3 regions of the Alkalibacter saccharofermentans DSM 14828 genome follow, and region 3 is predicted to be linked to each of the others. Evidence: predicted binding sites of a transcription regulator. Region 3 holds the regulator's gene; each other region holds the start of a gene.
What was found. Region 3 encodes HrcA, which represses chaperone genes, less so after heat shock. Its sites were predicted from a motif close to TGTTAGCACTCNNNNNNNNNGAGTGCTAACA; they were not measured.

Region 1: a site for HrcA is predicted at 1,919-1,949, ahead of groES (co-chaperone GroES). Genes of this name have one in related genera too.
Region 2: a site for HrcA is predicted at 2,517-2,547, ahead of htpG (molecular chaperone HtpG). Genes of this name have one in related genera too.

Annotation. Positions count from the first base shown of each region.
Region 1 covers NZ_FQTU01000005.1:20,783-25,320, reverse strand. The annotation lists gene BUB93_RS04660 (hypothetical protein) at 1-184, opposite strand, end outside; gene BUB93_RS04655 (DNA-3-methyladenine glycosylase family protein) at 291-1,175, shown strand; gene BUB93_RS04650 (DUF554 domain-containing protein) at 1,172-1,852, shown strand; gene groES (co-chaperone GroES) at 1,991-2,272, shown strand; gene groL (chaperonin GroEL) at 2,307-3,932, shown strand; gene BUB93_RS04635 (PTS sugar transporter subunit IIC) at 4,063-4,538, shown strand, end outside.
Region 2 covers NZ_FQTU01000008.1:12,535-17,072, forward strand. The annotation lists gene BUB93_RS06620 (hypothetical protein) at 1-775, opposite strand, end outside; gene BUB93_RS06625 (VanZ family protein) at 835-1,293, opposite strand; gene BUB93_RS06630 (class II aldolase/adducin family protein) at 1,307-1,780, opposite strand; gene BUB93_RS06635 (HD domain-containing protein) at 1,811-2,281, opposite strand; gene htpG (molecular chaperone HtpG) at 2,574-4,448, shown strand; gene BUB93_RS06645 (PTS sugar transporter subunit IIB) at 4,496-4,538, opposite strand, start outside.
Region 3 covers NZ_FQTU01000001.1:320,883-325,420, reverse strand. The annotation lists gene hemW (radical SAM family heme chaperone HemW) at 1-1,064, shown strand, start outside; gene hrcA (heat-inducible transcriptional repressor HrcA) at 1,173-2,228, shown strand; gene grpE (nucleotide exchange factor GrpE) at 2,215-2,778, shown strand; gene dnaK (molecular chaperone DnaK) at 2,801-4,538, shown strand, end outside.

The sequences.
Region 1 (4,538 bases), on a different contig from region 3:
GGATAAGTTGAACAAAGAATTCCACAACGGATGCGGTCTCGAGGGGAAGCTCCAGAAAGCTGTGAGTGTTATCAGCTATGAAATACTGCAAAAATTCAGCTGCATTCAACAGGGTGCTTGCTACGAGCAAAAAAATCAACAGAAGGCCATTTGTTATTGTTTTTAGGGTATTTTGAACGAACATCTTGAAACTCCTTTGTGAAAGTATTATGCTATGAAATATCAGCTTAATTATAACATAAGTTTTAGAAGTGTTGTTAAATTACATTCTCACGAGTGGGGGAAATACATTGTTAAAGGATTTTTCAGTAATAAATAATGAAATCCAAGCCAAGATAACTGAATTCGACCTGGTGCAGACTTTTGAGTGCGGACAGTGCTTCAGGTGGAATAAAGTTTACGAAAACGGGTATTTGGGAGTTTCAAGGGGCAGGGTACTTGAAATTGAACAGAAAGGTGACAGGTTCATATTCAGAGGCACGGACAGGGACGCCTTCGAGAATTATTGGATGGATTATCTTGACCTTAGGCGAGATTACGGAGAGATAATTGAGAAGGTCTCTACAGAAAAAAATATGATTAAAGCTACACAATACGGCAATGGCATTAGGATCTTGCTTCAAGATGAATGGGAAGCCCTGGTCTCCTTTATAATATCCAGCAACAACAATATAAAAAGAATTAAAAAAATAGTGGACGGTCTCTGCAGCATTTTTGGGAACCCGGTGGACTATAAAGGCCAAGTTCTCTTTACGTTTCCGAATCCTGAGGATATCTATGGATCAGGGTGTGATGATTTGGGGGATATAAAATGCGGCTACAGAGCCGGTTACATAATAGATGCAGTGGAAAAAGTGCACTTGGGTGAAGTGGACATAGGCTCCATCAGAAAAACGAATTATCAACAAGGAGCCAAAGAACTCATGAAAATAAAAGGGGTAGGGCCTAAAGTTGCAGATTGCGTCCTGCTCTACGGAGGAGCTAAATACGAAAGCTATCCGGTGGATGTGTGGGTAAAAAGAGTTACGGAAGCCCTTTACCTGAAAAAAGATTCAAAGCCTGATGAAATCAAGAGCATTGCCCGGGAAATGTGGGGGGACTTGGCAGGCTTTGCCCAACAGTATTTGTTTTACTATGCAAGAGAGAATCAATTAGAGACAGGAGAGGTAAAATGACCGGTAATATAGTAAATGCATTGGCCATAATAGCAGGGAGTATCTTTGGAGTTGCCTTTAAAAATAAAATAGCGGACAGATTCAGCGATCTCATGGTGGAGGCCTTGGCAATCAGCATAATGGTCTACGGGGTCAGTCAGGGAATAACCACTCAAAATCCTCTTATATTATTTGCGAGCATAGCGTTGGGAGCACTGATTGGAGAGGCAATTGATATAGAAAAAAAGCTTAACGATCTTGGGGACTTCTTTCAGAGCAGAATGAAAAATTCTGCAAATGTAACTCAGGGATTTGTGACGGCTTCCCTGCTTTTTTGCGTGGGAGCCATGGCGATAATGGGAGGGCTTCAAAGCGGTTTGCAGGGAAATCACGAGATTTTATTTGCAAAGTCATTTCTCGATGGGATAATGTCGGTGATTTTTGCATCCGCCATGGGTATTGGCGTTGTGCTTTCGGCTATATCCGTCTTCGTTTATCAGGGGACTATAATATTGCTGTCGGGTCTCATCAAGCCCTTTTTGGCTCAGGAAGTGATAGTGGAAATGACTGCAGTAGGAGGAGTTTTAATTTTTGGCATAGGGATAAACATGCTCAAAATCAAGAGGCTGAAGCTCGGCAATATGCTGCCTGCGGTTTTCGTGCCGGTGTTAATTGGTTTTTTTATGAATTTGATTTGAAATTAAGGGAAAATGTCAGCATTTTATGTTGACATTTTTATTTATATTTTGTATCATTATAGATGCAATTAGCACTCAGTCTCAATGAGTGCTAACAATAAAAAAAGAAACTTTATCGTACAAGGAGGTTATTAGAGCATGTTGAAACCATTGGGAGACAGAGTTGTTCTTAAAGTCAAAGAAGAAGAGGCTACTACTGCAAGCGGAATCGTATTACCTGGAAGTGCAAAGGAAAAGCCACAGGAAGGTGAAGTTATCGCAGTTGGAAGCGGTGAAGTTTTAGACGGAAAAAAGGTAGCATTGGAAGTTAAAGTCGGCGACAAGGTAGTATTTTCCAAGTACTCCGGAACTGAATTCAAAGTTGACGGAGAAGAATACCTGATAGTGCGTCAGAACGATATTTTAGCGATAGTAGAATAAGCACATTGAATACAACTTATAGGAGGAAAGATTAATGGCTAAGGATTTAAAATTTTCTAGCGATGCAAGAACCGCACTGGTCAACGGCGTGGACAAGCTTGCTGATACTGTAAAAATCACTTTGGGACCAAAGGGAAGAAATGTAGTTTTATCTAGAAGCTTTGGCTCACCTATCATAACAAATGACGGTGTTACAATTGCAAAAGAGATCGAGCTTGAAGACCAGTTTGAAAATATGGGAGCTCAGCTTGTAAAGGAAGTTGCAACAAAGACTAACGACGTTGCAGGTGACGGTACTACTACTGCTACCCTTCTTGCTCAGGCGATCATCAGAGAGGGACTTAAAAACCTTGCGGCCGGAGCAAACCCTATGGGACTTAAAAAAGGCATCGAACAAGCTGTCACCGTAGTTGTGGACGAGCTTAAGACTAAGAGCAAAAAAGTTGAGAATAAAGAAGAAATCACACAGGTAGCTTCTATTTCAGCTGCTGACAGAACTATCGGACAATTGATTTCAGATGCTATGGAAAAGGTAGGCAACGACGGTGTCATCACTGTTGAAGAAGGCAAGTCTATGGACACTGAGCTTGAATTCACAGAAGGAATGCAATTTGACAGAGGATACCTTTCTTCTTACATGGTAACAGATACTGATAAAATGGAAGCTGTCCTTGACAACCCTTACATTTTGGTTACGGATAAAAAGATCAACAACATTCAGGAAATCCTTCCTATCTTAGAGCAGATCGTACAGCAAGGCGGAAAGCTTCTTATAATCGCTGAAGATGTAGAGGGAGAAGCTCTTGCTACATTAGTGGTAAACAAATTAAGAGGAACTTTCAACTGCGTAGCGGTTAAAGCTCCAGGATTTGGGGACAGAAGAAAAGCAATGCTTTCTGACATCGCAGCAGTAACAGGCGCTGAGGTTATTTCAGACGAGCTGGGACTTGAGCTTAAGAACGTGACTGTAGAGCAGCTTGGTAGAGCAAGACAGATCAAAGTCGACAAGGAAAACACCATCATCGTTGAAGGTGAAGGACAAAGAGAAGCGGTTGAAGAAAGAATCAACCAGATCAGAAAGCAGATTCCGGAAACCGATTCTGAGTATGATAGAGAAAAGCTTCAGGAAAGACTGGCAAAGCTTGCTGGCGGAGTTGCAGTAATCAAGGTTGGTGCTGCTACTGAAACTGAGCTTAAGGAAAGAAAATACAGGATTGAAGATGCCCTTAACGCAACAAGAGCTGCTGTGGAAGAAGGCGTGGTAAGCGGTGGAGGTACAGCCTACATCAATACGATAAAACCTTTGGAAGCACTTTTAGAGACTCTTGAAGGAGACGAAAAGACAGGCGCATCCATCATAAGAAGAGCTATCGAAGAGCCAATCAGACAAATCGCTGCAAATGCAGGTTTGGAAGGTTCTGTAGTAGTCGAGAACCTAAAGAACAAAGAAGAGGGAATGGGCTTTGACGCTGCCAACGGTCAGTATGTTGACATGTTCCAGGCAGGCATCATCGATCCTACTAAGGTTTCCCGTTCTGCGATTCAAAACGCGGCAAGCGTTTCTGCAATGTTCCTTACAACTGAGGTTGCTGTTGTGGAGATTGCTAAAGACGAACCGGCTATGCCAGGCGGCATGGGCGGCGGAATGCCAATGATGTAACATAACTACCCTGTACTAGAAATGGTACAGGGTTTTTTATTGTTAATACAGCTGTATTGACAGATGTCATGCCTTGGTATAAAATTTACAGATGGAATTATTCAATTAAATTTTATTTGAGGAGCTGGAGATGGGAAAGATAAATGATTTTTTAGCTAAGAAAGATATACGGTTCACAGTCAAAAGATATCTTATTGACACTTTGGGATTTATGGCCTATGCCTTGTTTGCCACTCTTATAATCGGCAGCATATTAAACCAGATTGGCGTAGTTCTTAAGATAGCTTTCTTAACAGAAGTAGTGTGGCCGGCGGCCAGGGCGATGACTGCACCGGCAATTGCAGTTGCTGTAGCATACGCGCTAAAGGCTCCCCCTCTTGTAATATTTGCATCTGCCATCAACGGAATGATCGGTGGAGACCCGGTATCTGCACTGTTAGCGGGAATAGTCGGTGCTGAATTCGGAAAGCTTGTTTCAAAGGAAACTAAGGTGGACATAATAATAACGCCTGCAACAACTATTATAACCGGCGGAATGGCCGCATTTTTCGTAGGTCCTGTGATAGCCGCGTTTATGACAGGATTCGGTCAGGTAATCATGTGGGC
Region 2 (4,538 bases), on a different contig from region 3:
CATTTTCTCCGTTTAGATAAAACACGTCTGCATTCGGATGCAGCACTTTGATTCTGTGATAGACAGCCTTATTTTCATTTTTCAATACTGCAACCACTTTGTCCGGCTCTGGCTCTGGCTCTGGCTCTGGTTTCGGTTTCGGCTCAGGTTCTAACACTTGTTTTGTTCCTATATATACCTCGGGTTCGCTCTCAAAAGTTGAATCCTCTTTTGGCGAAACAGCCCTATCCTCCGAAAGAGCTTGCCTACGACTCTCGTAGAGCTGTTTATTTTCCTCTGGAATATCTTTTATCTTTTCAAGCATCTCCTCTGACTCCCGGCTAAGCACCTTAACTTTATCCGACGCAGGTATTTCGATGCTTTTTTCATCAATGTTTTTCGATTTCAAATTATTTTTGGCTTTCTTTCCGCCAAAAATCAGTACTCCTGCGATGGGTATGAAAATTATATCAAACATTAGATTTAATGAAGCTAGTTGATATATGCTTTCGTATGAAGCATATGCTAAATAAAGCGCCGAGGTCCCATTCAGCACGGCTATCATAAACAAAAATTTATAAAAAACGTACTCCTTTGCGATATAAAACATAAATGGAATTAGAACAACACCTTTTACGGATAAAAGGTATGGCGCAAGTATATAAAAGGACGTCATGTAATCCTGACCCGGATATACATAGCTCATCGCATATAATGAAGACAATAACGACAGGGCAAACAATGAAATAAAAACAACAAACCCCAACTCTAATTTTATCAAGCTCATCTTTTTCATGCCGCATCCCCCTAGATCTATTCGAAACACTGTTTATAATTATTATATTTCAATAAATATCATTGTGCAACATCGGAGGACTTAAGAAATGTCCAAAAAAGCGCGCCTGCCGCTGCTCCTAATGTGTCTATTGCTACATCTTCAATCATCCCGGCTCTTCCTGGGACAAACATCTGATGAACCTCGTCTGTTATTGCATAGGTCACACATATTGCGACGGCTACTAAAAAAGTTTTTATATCCAATTTCCCTCGGGTAATGAAAACTGCATTTAAAACTAAAACTCCCAAAACGCCATAGATGCCAAAGTGAGCTCCTTTTCTGACAAGCAAATGAAACAAATCCTGGTTTAGTTCAGCATTTGGAATCATTGCTGATATCCCATCCAATAAGTATTTCAGGATTCCTCCACTAAGTCTTGCAGATTCTTCTGCCTGTTGAGCTGAAAATAAAAATATTACTCCCATCCAGGCAATTGCCAAAGACCAAGCAAGCCACTTTCTTTGTTTTTCGGTCAAGATAATGCCCCTTTCATATAGAAAAATCTGCAAACTCTGCAGCCTTCGCTACTTTGTCAGCAAGATCCATAGTTCCAGGCCTCCCATATTCCGCAACCGGCACGTAGCCTTTTTTCAGCCCTAAAATCGCACACTCGTAAACGATAGCCGGGATAGGCTTGTTTACTATGGCAAAGCTGGTGGCAAATCTGGAATGGGTGTGGGCTACAGCGTTGATATCCGGTCTTTTCTTGTACAAGGCAAGATGGACCAATAGCTCACTGGTAGGCTTGAGTCCTGTCAATGCTTCAATTACGTTAGCCTCCAAATCTACTATGCAGATATCGTGATAAGTCATCTCTTCTCTGTCGATTCCTGATGGCGTCACAGCAACGTACCCTGTTTCTCTGTCCATGATGCTGAAATTACCGGCACGATGCTTGCAAAGCCCGGACCTTTCAGCCTTTTGGGCGATATCCAATACCTGTTTTTTTACCGATTCCATCATAGCTATTCCCCCTAAAATAATATACTTATACTATATCAGTTCTTTTATTACCTTTTCAAGCCTGATTTTTTGTTCCGGTCTATTCATAGGGATATCATACTGCCAACAGTCGAATACGTCTGCATCTTTTACTATTTCCTCGATCGGCGTCCCTATTACGTTTTTGGAACTGTGATTCTTGGCAGCATTTGCAATGTTTTCAATTTCTTCCTCAGTAAAGTCTTCGCACTCTTCCAAGAGTTCCTTCACCGGCTCGTAAGCATTATTAGCGTGATTTTCTTGCAGACCAGTTATAATCCGGCCGTAGTCGTGAAGTATACATGCTATAGAAGCTATTTCGGAATTAACTCCTCTTTTCTTTGCCAGTATCCTTCCTATAGCTGCGCTGCTAGCCATATGAACTATCTCAAAATCGATAGGATATTCCCTTTCAAAGTCTTTATTGTCGTGTTGTTTGATTTTTTTTAGAAGAAGGCTCTCTACCTTCATGATTCTTTTCAATGTTCATACCACCCTTTATTCAAATATGATTCTCTTTAGGTACAAATGTTATTTTATCAAATATCGGTTGTAAATAGAACTCGCTTTTCATAATATTTTCAGTTATTTTGCAAGTATATTGTATACCTGCATCCCGTATATTTTATACTCGTTTAATTAAATGATTTCACCCACAAATGTACTCTTAAATTCCCATCTATCAATTGACATGAAAATAAAAGTATGATATATACTTTATTAGCACTCCATCTTCCAGAGTGCTAATAAATTCAACAGAACAGGAGCGATCACTATGACTAAAAAAGCCTTTAGGGCGGAATCAAAAAGACTTCTCGACTTAATGATCAATTCGATCTATACTCACAGGGAGATATTTTTAAGGGAGCTTATCTCAAATTCCAGCGATGCCATTGACAAAATCTACTACAGAGCATTAACTGACGAAAGCCTTAAATTCGACAAGGACAGCTACTTCATCAAAATCATTCCAGACAAATCAAACAGGACATTAAAGCTGATTGACACTGGCATCGGAATGACAAAGGAAGAGCTTGAGGAGAATCTTGGCATAATAGCAAAAAGCGGTTCCCTTGCATTCAAATCTGAAAATGAGTTAAAAGATGGTTATGACATAATCGGTCAATTCGGAGTAGGATTCTATTCCGCGTTTATGGTGGCAGACAAGGTTACTGTAATCAGTAAGTCCCCTGACAGCGACAAGGCGTGGAAGTGGGAATCTGAAGGCGCCGAAGGTTATATGATTGAAGAGGCAGAAAAAACTGACCCCGGCACTGAAATCCTCCTTCACATCAAGGAAAATACTGAAGAAGAAAACTTCGACGATTACTTGGAGGAGTACAGGCTCAGAAGCATCGTTAAAAAATACTCTGATTTTATCCGCTACCCAATCAAGATGGACGTTTATACCAGCAAAAAGAAGGAGGACAGCGACGAGTACGACACAATCGTCGAAGAGCAGACAATCAACAGCATGGTGCCAATTTGGAGAAAGAACAAAAGCGATCTTTCACAGGAAGACTACGATAACTTCTACTCTGAAAAGCATTATGGCTTTGACAAGCCATTAAAGCACATCCACTTCACCGTGGATGGTGCCATAAGCTACAGGGCGCTATTATTCATACCTGAAACAAAGCCTTTCGACTACTATACAAAAGAGTACGAAAAAGGCCTGGAGCTGTACTCAAGCGGCGTTATGATAATGAACAAGTGCCCTGATCTAGTACCTGACTATTTCGGTTTTGTAAAGGGCCTTGTAGATTCCGAGGATCTGTCCCTCAACATTTCAAGAGAGATATTGCAGCATGACAGGCAGCTTAAGCTGATTGCCAAAAACATCAAGAATAAAATTAAGAGCGAGCTTTTATCTTTGCTTGAAAATGATAGGGAAAAATACGAGAGCTTCTACGAGTCTTTTGGAAGACAGCTTAAGTTCGGAGTCTATTCGGATTTTGGCACCAACAAGGAAGAGCTTAAGGACCTGATGATGTTCAAGTCTTCTAAAGAAAAGAAATACGCAACCTTGAAGGAATATGTGGAAAGGATGCCGGAAGATCAAAAGTTTATCTACTATGCATCCGGAGATTCGATAGATAAAATCGACAAATCCCCACAAATAGAAGCAGTCCTGGACAAGGGCTACGAGTTCTTGTATTTCACCGAAGAGATAGACGAATTTGCCATAAACGTCCTAATGAGCTATTCTGACAAAGAATTCCGTTCTGTAGCAGGAAAGGACACCGGCATAGAGCCTGCAGACAAGGCCCTTGACGAGAAGGTCAAAGAGGAAAGCGCCGACCTTCTGAATGATATGAAAGAACTGCTTAAAGACAAGGTCTCCGATGTCAAGCTGTCAACCAAGCTCAGAAAACATCCGGTATGCTTAAGCTCTGAAGGTGAGCTGACCATTGAAATGGAGAAGGTATTAAACACCATGCCTGATGGGGGAGGCGTCAAGGCACAAAAGGTTCTTGAGATAAACCCTGACCACAAAATCTACAAATCCCTAATGGAAGCCCTTGCTTCTGACAAGGAGAAGCTTTCCCTTTATACGGACATACTATACAATCAGGCACTGCTTATCGAAGGCCTGCCTATAGAAGATCCCGTTGATTTTGCTGATAAAGTATCAAAGCTTATGGGATAAGAAAAAAACGATGCGGATTTATAATTCGCATCGTTTTTAAAATCCAATTACTTTCCGAGCACTTCCATAAGCTCATCTATGGTTTCTTGA
Region 3 (4,538 bases):
TTTCAGGGCAAGAAGAAAGGGCAGAAGCGTATACTTCTGCCCTTTTAAATGAAATTGATGCAAAAAGTCGATACATCGAGAACAGAAAGATAAAAACCATTTATATAGGAGGGGGAACTCCTACATCTATAGAGCCTGTTTATATAGAGAAAATTATGTCAAAACTATGGCATGACTTTAATATCGAAAAAGATACAGAAATAACTATAGAGGCAAATCCGGGGACTCTTGACAGAAAAAAGATAGCTTCTTATGTAAAAAGCGGCGTTAATAGGTTCAGCCTTGGTCTTCAAAGCACTGACGACGATGTATTAAAATCAATCGGAAGAATTCATACATACAATGATTTTGAAGGAAGCTATAATCTCCTAAGGAACTTAAACATAAAAAACATCAACATAGACTTGATGATGGGACTGCCGGGCCAAAAGCTGGAAGGGTTCAAAGAAGGACTTAAGAAGATACTTGATTTAAAGCCTGAACATCTGTCCTGTTACGGACTGGTTCTTGAAGAAGGCACGCCTTTATACAAGCAGGCTTTGTCAGGGAGTTTTAAATTGGATGAAGACTTAGAGCGAGAAATGTATCATATGTTAATAGAGAGCTTGGCTAAAGCGGGTTATATCCATTACGAAATATCAAACTTTGCTCTGCCCGGATTTAGCTCAAGACACAATATGGTCTACTGGAATCTAGATGATTATGTGGGATTGGGGCTTGGCGCCCACTCTTTTTCAGACAACTGCCGTTTTTATAATATCTCGGATATGAAAGAATACATCGAAAAAGCAAATGGTTTTCAGTCGGTAATTAAAGAAACAGAAAGAATAGAGCTTAAAAATCTCAAAGAAGAATTTATGTTTTTAGGTCTAAGAAAAATCCAGGGGGTAAACTGTCAGGATTACGGGGATAGGTTTGCTTCTTCAATATGGGATGACTACGGAACTGAGATAGAAAAGCTGATAAAAGAAGAATTGCTGGAAAAGACGGATGGAAAAATCAAGTTAAGCTTAAAAGGCTTGGATTTTGCGAATAGAGTATTTGGAGAATTTATCAAGTCTTAATTAGAACTTTAAGATACTCAGAACCTATTGACAAAAGGTCGATTAGATGTTATTTTAATATTAGCTTAGCACTCATAGTCAAAGAGTGCTAACAATGGAGATGATAACATGGATGATAAAAGAGAAAGGAAATTAAAAATCTTAAATTCCATAATTAGAGATTATATCGAGACAGCAGAGCCTATAGGTTCAAGGACGATCGCAAAAAAATATAATCTCGGAATAAGCGCGGCTACAATCCGAAATGAGATGTCAGATCTTGAAGAAATGGGCCTGTTAATCCAGCCCCATACATCAGCAGGAAGAATACCTTCCCAAAAGGCATACAGGCTATATGTAGATGAGCTGATGAAAATAAGCAATCTGAATCAAGGGCTTAAAAACGAAATTAGAGATGGATACAGCCAATACGTTGAGGAAATTGACAAAGCCATCAAGCACACGGCAAAGGTCATCGCACAGCTTACCAGTTATACATCTATAGTATCGTTGCCCGAAATGGATACCCTAAACTGTAAGCATGTACAATTAGTGCCCATTGAAGACGAAAGGGTATTGATGGTAGTGGTTACCAAAGAAAACATAATCAAAAATTACGAGCTTAAGCTTAGCAAAACGGTTGTTGACGGAGAGCTTAATAAGTTAAACAACATATTGAACCACATAGTAAAAGGGTCTTCATTCGAGAACATTGGAAAAGACCTTACCCAAAAGATAAATGACTTGACGCTAAAGGAAAACGAATTGCTACAGGAAGTAGTTCCTATGTTTAAAGAAGTTTTGCTAAATAGGAAGGAAAATTCCGTATATTCCAATGGTGTTACCAACATACTTAATTATCCGGAGTTTTTCGATATAGTAAAGGCTAAGGGATTCTTAGATCTTATCGAAAAGAAAAATAAGATAGCAGAGCTTTTAACTCAAGTCAGCAAAGGGTCACTAAACATCATCATCGGATCTGAAAATACAGTTAATGAATTCAAGGAATGCAGCCTGATAACAGCCACCTACAGCTTGAACGGCAAAAACATAGGAAGCATTGGCGTTGTAGGGCCGGTTAGGATGAATTACGATTATGTGGTATCTGTCATGAACTTTTTAAGCTCAGAACTTAACAAGCAACTGAACAAAGAAGAAATAGCAAAGGGTGATGATTTTGAATAATGAAAAAAATAATGATGAAGCACTTAATGACGAAAAGGTAGATTTGGAAGAAAATCAGGAGCAAGAGGCTCAAGATGATCAAAGGGAGTCGGTTGAAGAAAAACCAGCCGAAGAAAATAAAGAAGATGAAAGCCTTCAAAACCAATTGATTCGTCTCCAAGCTGATTTTGACAACTTTAGAAAGCGCACAATTCGCGAGAAAGATGAAATATACAAATATGCATTAGAGGATTTTTCATCGAATCTTTTGCCGGTTTTGGATAATCTTGAAAGAGCGGTATCATCCCTCGAGAAAAGCAAGATTGAAGACGAATATGCAAACGGTGTTAAGATGGTTTTGACTCAACTCAAAGACGTGCTTGCCAAGGAAGGCTTAAGTGAAATAGAGTGCGAAAATCAAGAGTTTGATCCAAACCTGCACCATGGGGTTACGGTGGAAGATTCTGATGAGCATAAAGAAGATCAAATTATTGAAGTTTTCCAAAAGGGATACACATTTAAAGAGAAAGTGATCAGACCAGCGATGGTCAAGATTTGCAAAAAAAGCTGATATTGATAGGAGGAAATAGAATATGGGAAAAGAAAAAATTATAGGAATTGACTTGGGTACAACTAACTCTTGCGTAGCTGTGCTTGAAGGAGGAGAGCCTGTTGTAATTCCAAACGCTGAAGGAAACAGGACCACGCCATCAGTTCTTGCAGTTACTAAAGATGGAGAAAGATTGGTAGGCCAGGTTGCAAAGAGGCAAGCGGTCACAAACCCTGACAAGACAGTGGCATCTATTAAAAGAGAGATGGGAACTGACCATAAGGTAACCATTGATGGAACAGAATATACCCCGCAACAGATTTCTGCAATGATTCTTCAAAAGCTTAAGGCTGATGCTGAAGCCTACTTGGGAGAAAAGGTGACTAAAGCAGTTATAACAGTACCGGCTTATTTCAGCGACAGTCAAAGACAGGCAACTAAGGATGCTGGAAAGATAGCAGGATTAGAAGTATTAAGAATCATAAATGAGCCGACTGCCGCATCGTTGGCATATGGCCTTGATAAGGAAGAGAACCAAAAGATAATGGTTTATGACCTAGGCGGCGGAACATTCGACGTATCAATACTTGAGCTAGGGGATGGAGTATTCGAAGTTCTCGCGACCAATGGTGACAACCATCTTGGAGGAGACGACTTTGACCAAAGAGTCATTGATTATCTTGCAGAAGAGTTCAAGAAGGAAAATGGGGTAGATTTAAGAAATGACAAGATTGCCTTGCAGAGACTTAAAGAAGCCGCAGAAAAGGCGAAAATCGAGCTTTCAGGAGTCATGAGCTCTAATATAAACCTTCCATTTATTACTGCAACACAGGAAGGGCCTAAGCACTTGGACGTGACCTTGTCCAGAGCGAAATTTGATGAGTTGACAGCAGACCTGGTGGAAAGAACAATAGGTCCGGTTAAAAGCGCTATGAAAGATGCCGGGCTTGAAGCAGATAAGATTAACAAGATAATCCTTGTTGGTGGATCAACAAGAACTCCTGCTGTACAGGAAGCTGTAAAGAAAATTACAGGAAAAGATGCTTACAAGGGAATCAATCCGGATGAATGCGTAGCTATCGGTGCTGCGATTCAAGCAGGAGTACTTGCAGGAGAAGTAAAAGACGTATTGCTTCTTGATGTAACTCCTTTGTCACTTGGGATTGAAACCATGGGTGGCGTATTCACTAAGCTTATCGAGCGAAACACGACCATACCAACAAAGAAGAGTCAAATATTCTCTACTGCCGCTGACAATCAAACCGCAGTAGACATACACGTGCTACAAGGGGAAAGAGAGATTGCATCTTATAACAAAACCTTGGGCAGATTCCAACTGGCAGGAATTGCTCCGGCACCAAGAGGAATCCCGCAGATTGAAGTAACATTTGATATCGATGCTAACGGAATAGTAAACGTAAGCGCAAAGGATTTAGGAACAGGAAAATCCCAAAATGTGGTAATTCAATCTTCTACAAACATGAGTGATGAAGAAATAGAAAAAGCAGTAAAAGAAGCAGAAAAATTTGCTGAAGAGGACAAGAAGAAAAAAGACGAGGTAGAAGTTAAGAATACTGCTGACTCTACGATATATCAGATTGAAAAGTCTCTTAAGGACTTGGGAGATAAAGTAGCTGCTGATGAAAAACAAAAAGTTGAAGATGCAGTTAAGGACCTGAAAGAAAAAATGGAAGGTTCTGATGTAGAGGCTATTAGAAAAGCGACAGAAGCACTTAACGAAGTCTTCCATCCAATAGCACAAAAGCTTTATGAACAGGCTT